Regions from separate parts of the Paenibacillus sp. P36 genome, predicted to be linked through region 1. Evidence: predicted binding sites of a transcription regulator. Region 1 holds the regulator's gene; the other holds the start of a gene.

Region 1 (4,200 bases):
TCTTGCAATTGCTCATCCGCGCTGCAGAAAACGCATTGCAAACTGCACAGCTGTTCCGCACAGCCATGATGGGTGACAAATCCCCTATAGACTACGTTCAGTCCATTCACGATCTTGAACATGCTGGAGACTCCATCACTCACGAAATTTTCAAAGGACTCAATAAAGTGTTCATTACACCGATCGATCGTGAGGACATCATGGTTCTTGCCTCCAAAGTGGATGATGTCACGGATGGTATTGAAGCTACAATCGCTCGTTTTGACTATTTGAACGTCTCGCATACGGATACATATATGAAAGACTTCTCGGCTGTCATCGTGGATTCCTGCCAACATATGCTTGATGCATTCAAATTGCTTGCGAAGAAAAAATATATGCAAATCCCTGAACATACGGTTGCCATTAACTCCCTTGAGAATGACGGCGATCGCTTGATGCGCGAAGGAATCCGTCAAATTTTCATCACGCGTAAAGATGTATACGAAGACTTTAAACTAAAAGAAATCTATGAGCGCTTGGAAGAAACAACGGACGCTTGTGAAGACGTAGCCAATATCCTAGATAGCGTAGTACTTCGTTATTCATAAGACTTAACCGGTCTATGTGTACGAAGGATAGTTTTCCAAATGGAAAACTCTTAGGAGGAAATCATGTTAACTTATTTGATCGTAATTGTTGTACTAGCCTTGCTTTTTGATTTCATCAATGGATTTCACGATACAGCCAATGCGATTGCCACATCCATTTCTACGCGCGCACTAAGTCCACGGGTAGCTATTGCCATGGCAGCGACGCTTAACTTTGTTGGCGCAATGGTATCCTCCAAAGTGGCCAAAACGGTCGGCGGCAGTATTGCTAACCCTGCTCAAATTGCCAATGGCGTTGAAATCGTAATCGCAGCCCTGCTCGCGGCGATTATATGGAACCTTCTGACATGGTATCTTGCGATTCCATCCTCTTCTTCTCACACTCTGCTCGGAGCCCTTGCCGGCGCGGTTATCGCTGGAGCTGGCGTGCATTCTGTCAATTGGAGCGGTTTTACGCAGATCATTATCATTTTGATCCTTTCACCGATCATTGCCTTCGCCCTTGGTTACGTCATTATGCTTTTGATCAAGTACATCGTCATCTGGTCGGGAAATACGTCCAGATCCAAGCTTAATCGCATTTTCAGGACTTTACAGATTATCTCTGCCGGGCTGCTCTCTTACTCACATGGCGGTAACGATGCACAAAAAGCGATGGGTATTATCGTTTTCGGTCTAGTCGCAGCCGATGTTCAAACGACATTGGACGTTCCGCTTTGGGTTAAAATCTCAGCGGCACTAGCAATGGGACTAGGAACTTCGATCGGTGGATGGAAAATCATTAAGACCGTATCCGGGAAAATTGTCAAAATCGAGCCGATTAACGGATTCGCATCCGATCTCACATCGTCACTCGTCATTCAATTCTCCACCCATATCGGAAAACCATTATCAACAACACATGTTATTTCCTCCGCGATTATTGGGACAGGCAGTGTCATGCGTTTCCATGAAGTTCAGTGGGGAACCGTCACCCGCATGTTGATTACTTGGGTCATTACCATACCGATCAGCATTGCGCTCGCGTACTCCATTTACTTCCTTATTTTCAGATTGATCTTCTAAATACAGAAAAACCGTCAGGGAATCCTGACGGTTTCTTTTTATTTCTTAGTCTAAATAGTACGCTAAACTTTGCAGTTCCGTTGTAAAATCCGCATAATGCACACGAACTTCCGGAGGAACCTTAATTATGACCGGTGCAAAATTCAGAATAGCTTCAATGCCGCAAGCAACAAACTGATTGGCCACATTTTGAGCTTCGCTCGCAGGCACCGTTATAATCCCGATTCGCACGCCTAACTCCGATAAAACAGCCTTCATTTCCCCCATCGGTTGAACGGTCAAATTATTAATCGTCTCCCCGGCTTTGGAGGGCATCGCATCAAAAACAGCGACAATCTTCATATCGTTTCGCAGATAAGTATTATAATTGCATAATGCCCGGCCAAGATTCCCCGCTCCAACAAGAGCCACCTGGATATGCCGGTCCAGCTTGAGAATCTGTCTTATTTTTTCGATCAAATAAGCAATATCGTATCCGATGCCTTTTTTACCGAACTCACCGAAATAGGCCAAATCTTTACGAATCTGGGCCGGATTCAGATCAAGTTTTTGACCCAAATCCTGCGAAGATACCGTTGCGACATTTTTCATGGCAAGCTCGTTCAGGAACCGTAGATAGATGGGCAGTCTGCGAACAACAGCTTCCGATATTTTTTGTGATTTCATTTCTACGCCTCCCCCATCCACTGCTCAATCCTTGGTAACATTTGTTCCGTTGTCATATGCTCAATTTTGGGTCCTGGCAGGGAGTAGAGGAAGTGCTTGCCATAGAAGGTTTCGATGACACGCGTATCGTAGATGATCACAATCCCTTTGTCTGATGCGCGTCTAACTAACCGGCCGAAGCCTTGTTTAAATCGAATGACCGCCTGCGGCACAGAAAATTTCATAAACGGGTTCTCGTTCCGTTTCTTAATATTTTCGCATTTAGCCTCAACGAGCGGATGATTCGGAGGTTGGAACGGCAGCCGGATAATGGCCAAGCAGCTTAGCGCATCTCCAGGAATGTCTACACCTTCCCAAAATGAACTGGTGCCAAGCAGCACGCACATCTTGTTATCCTGGAACATACGGGTTAATTTACTGCGATTGCCGCTGTCTACCCCTTGGCCAAGCACAGTAATCCCATAGGCTTTCAAGTAGTCTTTCATCCCGGCATAAATCTGTTTGAGCATCCGATTGGATGTGAACAAAATCAGCATTCGACCTTTGGTCACGATAGCGACTTCACTGAGGGATTCAATGAGGGATGCAATGAAAACGGGATCCCCTGCTCCCTTAATCGTAGGAAAATCTCTTGGAATAACCACCAAAGCTTGCTCACGATAGTTAAAAGGAGAAGGCAATTGAACCGTTTTGAGCTTACCGCTCTCTTCATCCTGCGGAATCACCAGGCCCAATTGATCAGCGGAGTATTGAAAGGATTTGTTCACGGACAAAGTCGCCGAGGTCATGATGATGCTTTCTTTTGTCTCAAAGAAATGCTGCTGAAGCAAGCCGCTGACATCCGTCGGTACTGAATTCAGCTGAAGCGACTTCGCCCTGGCGTACGTCCCTGCTTCCATCCAGTAGACATAACCATCATCCGCCATTTTCATAAAGAAATGAAGGGCATCTCGATGCTCATAGAGCTCTTTCACGGTGCCGTTAAGATCCGTCACTAAGCCTTGGACCCCGAACACGTCCTGATGCTCCTTCACATCGCTTAACAATTTATCCAGCGTGCGAAGCAAATCATTTGCGTTCAGATAAATATTGTCTTCCATCGTCAGCAGCTCGTGCCAATTAGGCGGCAATGTCTCCGGCTTCATGCGCAGGACATACGTGGAATTCTCCGTTTGCGACGGATCGCTTTTGGACGACAGCAGCTCATAGAGCGATTCGCTCAGACGATCCCAATCCTCTTTGATTTGCACGATTTTTGGGAAAAGACCATCAATCGTATGACTCCATGCCGCTGCCCGTTCTTGCTGCTCATCCGATTTCTGCAGTCTAAACCGCAACATCGGCAGCTGGCCGCTCCGATTATCTTTGTAAAGCCAGGTCAAGGAATGATACATCGCTGAGGAATGCAGCTCAATACCGAGATGTTTACTCGCCACTTCTTCGAAATGATGCGCCTCATCAATCACAAGGTGCTTGTAAGCCGGTAGGAGGCGGTTCTCCGCCTTCATATCGGTAAACAGAAGGGAATGGTTCGTAATGATCACATCAGCCGTGTTGGCGTCATTACGCGCACGATGATAGAAGCACTTTTTGTACCAAGGGCACATCCGGTTTAGACACGAGTCTGTATCGCTGGCTACCGAATACCAGAATTGAGCGCCTTTATTCCCAAAATGGATTTCCTCTTCATCCCCGTGTTCCGTTTCACTCAGCCAAACGACCATTTGTGCCGCTGTGATCGGATCCTCTTTGCCATTCTCGTAATCACGCGTTGTCAGTTTCGTCTCAAATTTGCGCAAGCACAAATAGTGACTTCTTCCTTTAAGCACAGCCGCCCTAAAAGGAACCGGAAATATCTCTTTCAGCAGCGGAATATCCC
Region 2 (4,200 bases), 550 kb from region 1:
AATGTGACCTGGCTTGCGCCGCTTTAAGGTCATATTGTTTCAACCATGCCGCATATTGCTCTTTTTTCCCGAATAGGTTGGCCAATTCAAGCAAGGTATCACGCCAATTATCCTTATTAAAGAGCGTGATCGTCGGAGCGACATTCCGGTAGCTGTCTATGGTCAAGCTTGCCCAATTGACGCCAAGAATCAGCTCTGGATCTGCACGAAGCACAGACTCCCGATCGGGGCGATCCCAGCGGCCGACAATCTTGGTCTCCACCAGCTCATCTGCGATATGCGGCAGCAGCCCGCGGATTTGATCGTTGCCTGCATACGAGAGCGTTGCGAAGGGCTTAAGCTCGATCGCTAGCAAGTAATCATTTAACAGCGGAAACACCGTCATAATTCTTGCATTGACATGATTCTTCATATAGATGGTCGGTGAAACGCCTATAACTTTTTTAAATGTCCGGCTAAAATAGAGCTCATCATGAAATCCTACTTTAGAGGCTACCGTTTTGACGCTTTGCTGTGATCTCAACCAGACTTTGGCGTGTTCCATGCGCAGACGTGTCAAATATTCGATCGGGCGTACACCGATATGCTTTTTGAAAATGCCGGCAAAATTGCTCGGACTGATGGCATGACGCTGGGCCAATAGGCTAAGTGAAATGTCCTCGTGATAGTAGGCATCCAGGAAGTCTTTCGCCTTCTCAATGGCAAACCGGGTACCACCCTGCTGCTTGTCCCTTTGTTGATCGGCAACGATCGTGTATAACAGCTCTTGAAAAACGATTTGCCGCTTCCAAGGCAGCAATGGATTTGGCCCTTCACTTAGCTCGTGGAGCTGTTCAAAACCGCGCGATACCATAGCTGAGTCGTTGAAGGCGATTAAACCTTCCTCCGTGAAAATCTCGGTACCCGCAGCGTTTTTCCATTTGTATGTAAAAGATTGCATCATAAATCGAAGGGACTGCTTCTCACCTACAACGGCTTCCACCAGACTCTTGGGATGCAGCAAAAATAACGAGCCGGGAACCAACTCATATTCCGTGCCATTTATCCATAAAGTGCCGCGGCCCTCCTCAATCTGCAAGAGGTTATAGTGTGTAGTGAACCTGCGTCTAACACGTTTACCCGCTGGATATCGCTTACGCAGTAGTTGGTGCAAATTGAAGCTGACATCTCCCATTTGGTTCCATAAATTCTCATTAATCATCGTGATTTGAACTTCCCTTTCGTCCTTCTCATTCTAATCTCAATGATAATCATTCTCATCAATTACGTCCAGTAGTTTTGTGCCTCATTTTCATCCAATGTTCACAAATTTGAAATATTTTCAATTATAATTTTGTGTCCATTAGGTGTACAATACCTAAATACGGTTTATATCCAATTGTGCGATGTTGCTTGACATTTTCTTATGTGAAAAATGTTACAACCATGTGGGAAACGATTGTTTCACCCGTACACATTGTGACAGTACCCGATTTTTTTTCATCGCAAAGGAGGATTTTCATATGTCACAGACATCTGCTGTTCAAGAAGTAGCAGCAACGGCTGCTGCGGAACCAAAATCGTTAGACGTACTCGACCAATTGCTTAAGCCTGAGGTGCAACAATCTCTGACTGTTCTGGTCGATAATCTGCCTAAATTGGCAGAAATGGTGACTGTGTTAACCAAAGCTTATGATTTTGCGCAAAGTGTAGCTACAGACAAAGTATTAATCAACGATTTTGCCCATGGTATTGGCGAGTTTGTTAAACCGGTACAAGAAAAGGCAAAAGACATTGCATCTGCGGCTATTGAAGCTGGCGAACGCTCACAAGCTGATGCAGGAGCAACAATCGGTCTATTTGGAATACTAAAAATGCTGAAAGACCCAGAAGTGCAAAAAACACTTCGTTTTGCACAAGCATTCTTGAACGTACTTGCTGAACGTAAAAACTAATACGGACTAGGGATGATAACGATGGCTAAACAAATACTTATTCTTGGCGGCGGTTATGGCGGCCTTTTGACCGCATTAACAGCGCGCAAACATCTGACAGCTTCAGAAGCAAACATAACAATCATCAACCGTTTTCCTACGCATCAAATTATTACGGAATTACACCGTCTTGCTGGCGGAACGATTAAAGAGCAAGCCGTTGCCCTTCCTTTGCAAAGACTACTCGGCAACAAACAAGTAAACATCGTGGTTGATACGATTAAAGAAATTAAACCAGATGATAAAAAAGTCATTACAACTAGTGGCGCAGTACATACTTACGATGCGCTGGTCGTTGCTCTTGGAAGCGAAACGAACTACTTCGGCATTCCTGGACTGGAAGAGAACAGCATGGTTCTCAAATCAGCTTCCGATGCTAACCGTATTCGCGAGCACGTTGAAGCGCGTCTGGATGCTTACAAAGCATCCGGCAACAAAGCTGACGCAACCATCGTTGTTGGCGGCGGCGGTTTGACAGGCGTTGAGCTTGTTGGCGAATTCGCGGATAAACTGCCTGAAGTTTGCCGCAGCAAAGGCATCGATTTCAGCGATGTCTCCATCTATTGCGTAGAAGCAGGTCCTGCTATTCTGCCAGTATTCCCTAAAGTGCTGATCGAGCGCGCGGTGGCAAGCCTTGAGAAACGTGGCGTCACATTCTTGACTGGCGTTGCAATTACTGAAGCTACCAAAAACACGGTATCACTGAAAAGTGGACAAACCATTGAGTCGAACACGATTATTTGGACCGGTGGTGTGAAAGGTAACCCGGTTGTCGGCAGCTGCGGAATCGCAGAAGACCGCGGTCGTGCGACTGTCACTTCCACACTTCAATCCACTTCCCACTCGGATGTCTTCCTTGCAGGCGACTGCGCGGTTGTATTCCCTGAAGGTGGCGAAAGACCATACCCTCCTACTGCACAGCTTGCATGGCAGATGGGCGAAACGGTTGGTTACAACCTTTCCGTTCAAGTCAAAGGTGGAGCAATGGACAAATTCGTTCCAGTATTCTCCGGAACACTTGGCAGCTTAGGCCGCAAAGACGGGATCGGAACAATCGGCGGAAACAACACACAGCTGAAAGGCTTACCGGCTTCCTTGATGAAAGAAGCAAGTAATATCCGTTACTTGTCCCATATCAATGGTCTGTCCGCTCTAGCTTATTAATATCGTAAAAAAAGGATGCCCCCAACCTCTCGAGGCTGCCAGGACATCCTTTTTTCTTTTTTCCAATTTACGTATACGCTTACAATAAGGTTTGAAATGAATGCCGGATAACGTCTCCCCTGCTAATGATGCCTACTAATACGCCGCGATGAACCACCGGCAGTTTTTTAATTCGTTTTTTACCCAAAATGGCTGCGATTTGCTCGATATCTTCTTCCGCATCTACGGCAATCACTTTCTTTTGAGCAATTCTCATGACACACATTGGAAGCAAGCTGCGAACTCTTTCATCAAACTCTTCGTCATCCCCTTTGACCACAGCTGTGTACATATAAGATCCGAATACATGATCATCATGCTTGCCGATGTAGCGCATAATATCTCCATCACTAATATACGCAACCACTTCATTCCGTTCGTTGACAACAGGAAGCCCGCTGATTCTGTATTTGATAAACTTCTCAATCACATCGCTAACAGGGTCGTTTTCTTTGACTTTGTAAACTTGGCGAACCATGATCTCTTTTGCTTTCATGACGATCCCCCCCATATCATTTGCCTTCTGATGTATCTAGATGTATAATGCAACTATATATTTGTATTATACAACTATATACATGGAACTTCAATTGTAATTCGTACCCTATTCTGAAACATATTCAAAATGAACCTTGTATGTTACGATGAATTCATAGTCATATCTACTAAATTATAAACGAGGTACTCCATGTCCGAAAAGATCGATCATCCCGCTGAAACGATTGAGCTCGAACTCGCCATCCTCATGCGTCGATTCCTTGCTGCAACGACTAATAAAAAAATCGGCACGTTAGACCGTTCCGCTTATCTATTGCTCCATCAGATCTCTTCGAACGGCTCGTCCGGCGTGAAAGCTTTGGCGGAGGAGTTCCAGCTGGATATCTCGACAATCAGCCGACAGACCGCTTCACTGGAGCAAAAAGGCTACGTCTACCGAATTCCCGATCCTCAAGATGGACGCGCCTACTCGCTGCAAATCACGGAAAGCGGCGCCGCGGAGCTGGCCTCCAATAAGCAAGCTCGC

The links. Region 1 encodes Rex, which represses fermentation and respiration genes when NADH is low (regulators of the CRP and FNR family bind a similar motif). Its sites were predicted from a motif close to TTGTGAAATATTTCACAA; they were not measured.
Region 2: the regulator Rex is predicted to act here: its motif matches at 1,406-1,423, upstream of ACKTT9_RS17525 (DUF1641 domain-containing protein).

The regions. Positions count from the first base shown of each region.
Region 1 is NZ_AP038372.1:3,355,610-3,359,809, reverse strand. It holds gene ACKTT9_RS15000 (DUF47 domain-containing protein) at 1-590, shown strand, start outside; gene ACKTT9_RS14995 (anion permease) at 654-1,655, shown strand; gene ACKTT9_RS14990 (redox-sensing transcriptional repressor Rex) at 1,701-2,321, opposite strand; gene dinG (ATP-dependent DNA helicase DinG) at 2,324-4,200, opposite strand, start outside.
Region 2 is NZ_AP038372.1:3,901,229-3,905,428, reverse strand. It holds gene ACKTT9_RS17530 (AraC family transcriptional regulator) at 1-1,201, opposite strand, end outside; gene ACKTT9_RS17525 (DUF1641 domain-containing protein) at 1,503-1,934, shown strand; gene ACKTT9_RS17520 (NAD(P)/FAD-dependent oxidoreductase) at 1,956-3,137, shown strand; gene ACKTT9_RS17515 (CBS domain-containing protein) at 3,217-3,672, opposite strand; gene ACKTT9_RS17510 (MarR family winged helix-turn-helix transcriptional regulator) at 3,865-4,200, shown strand, end outside.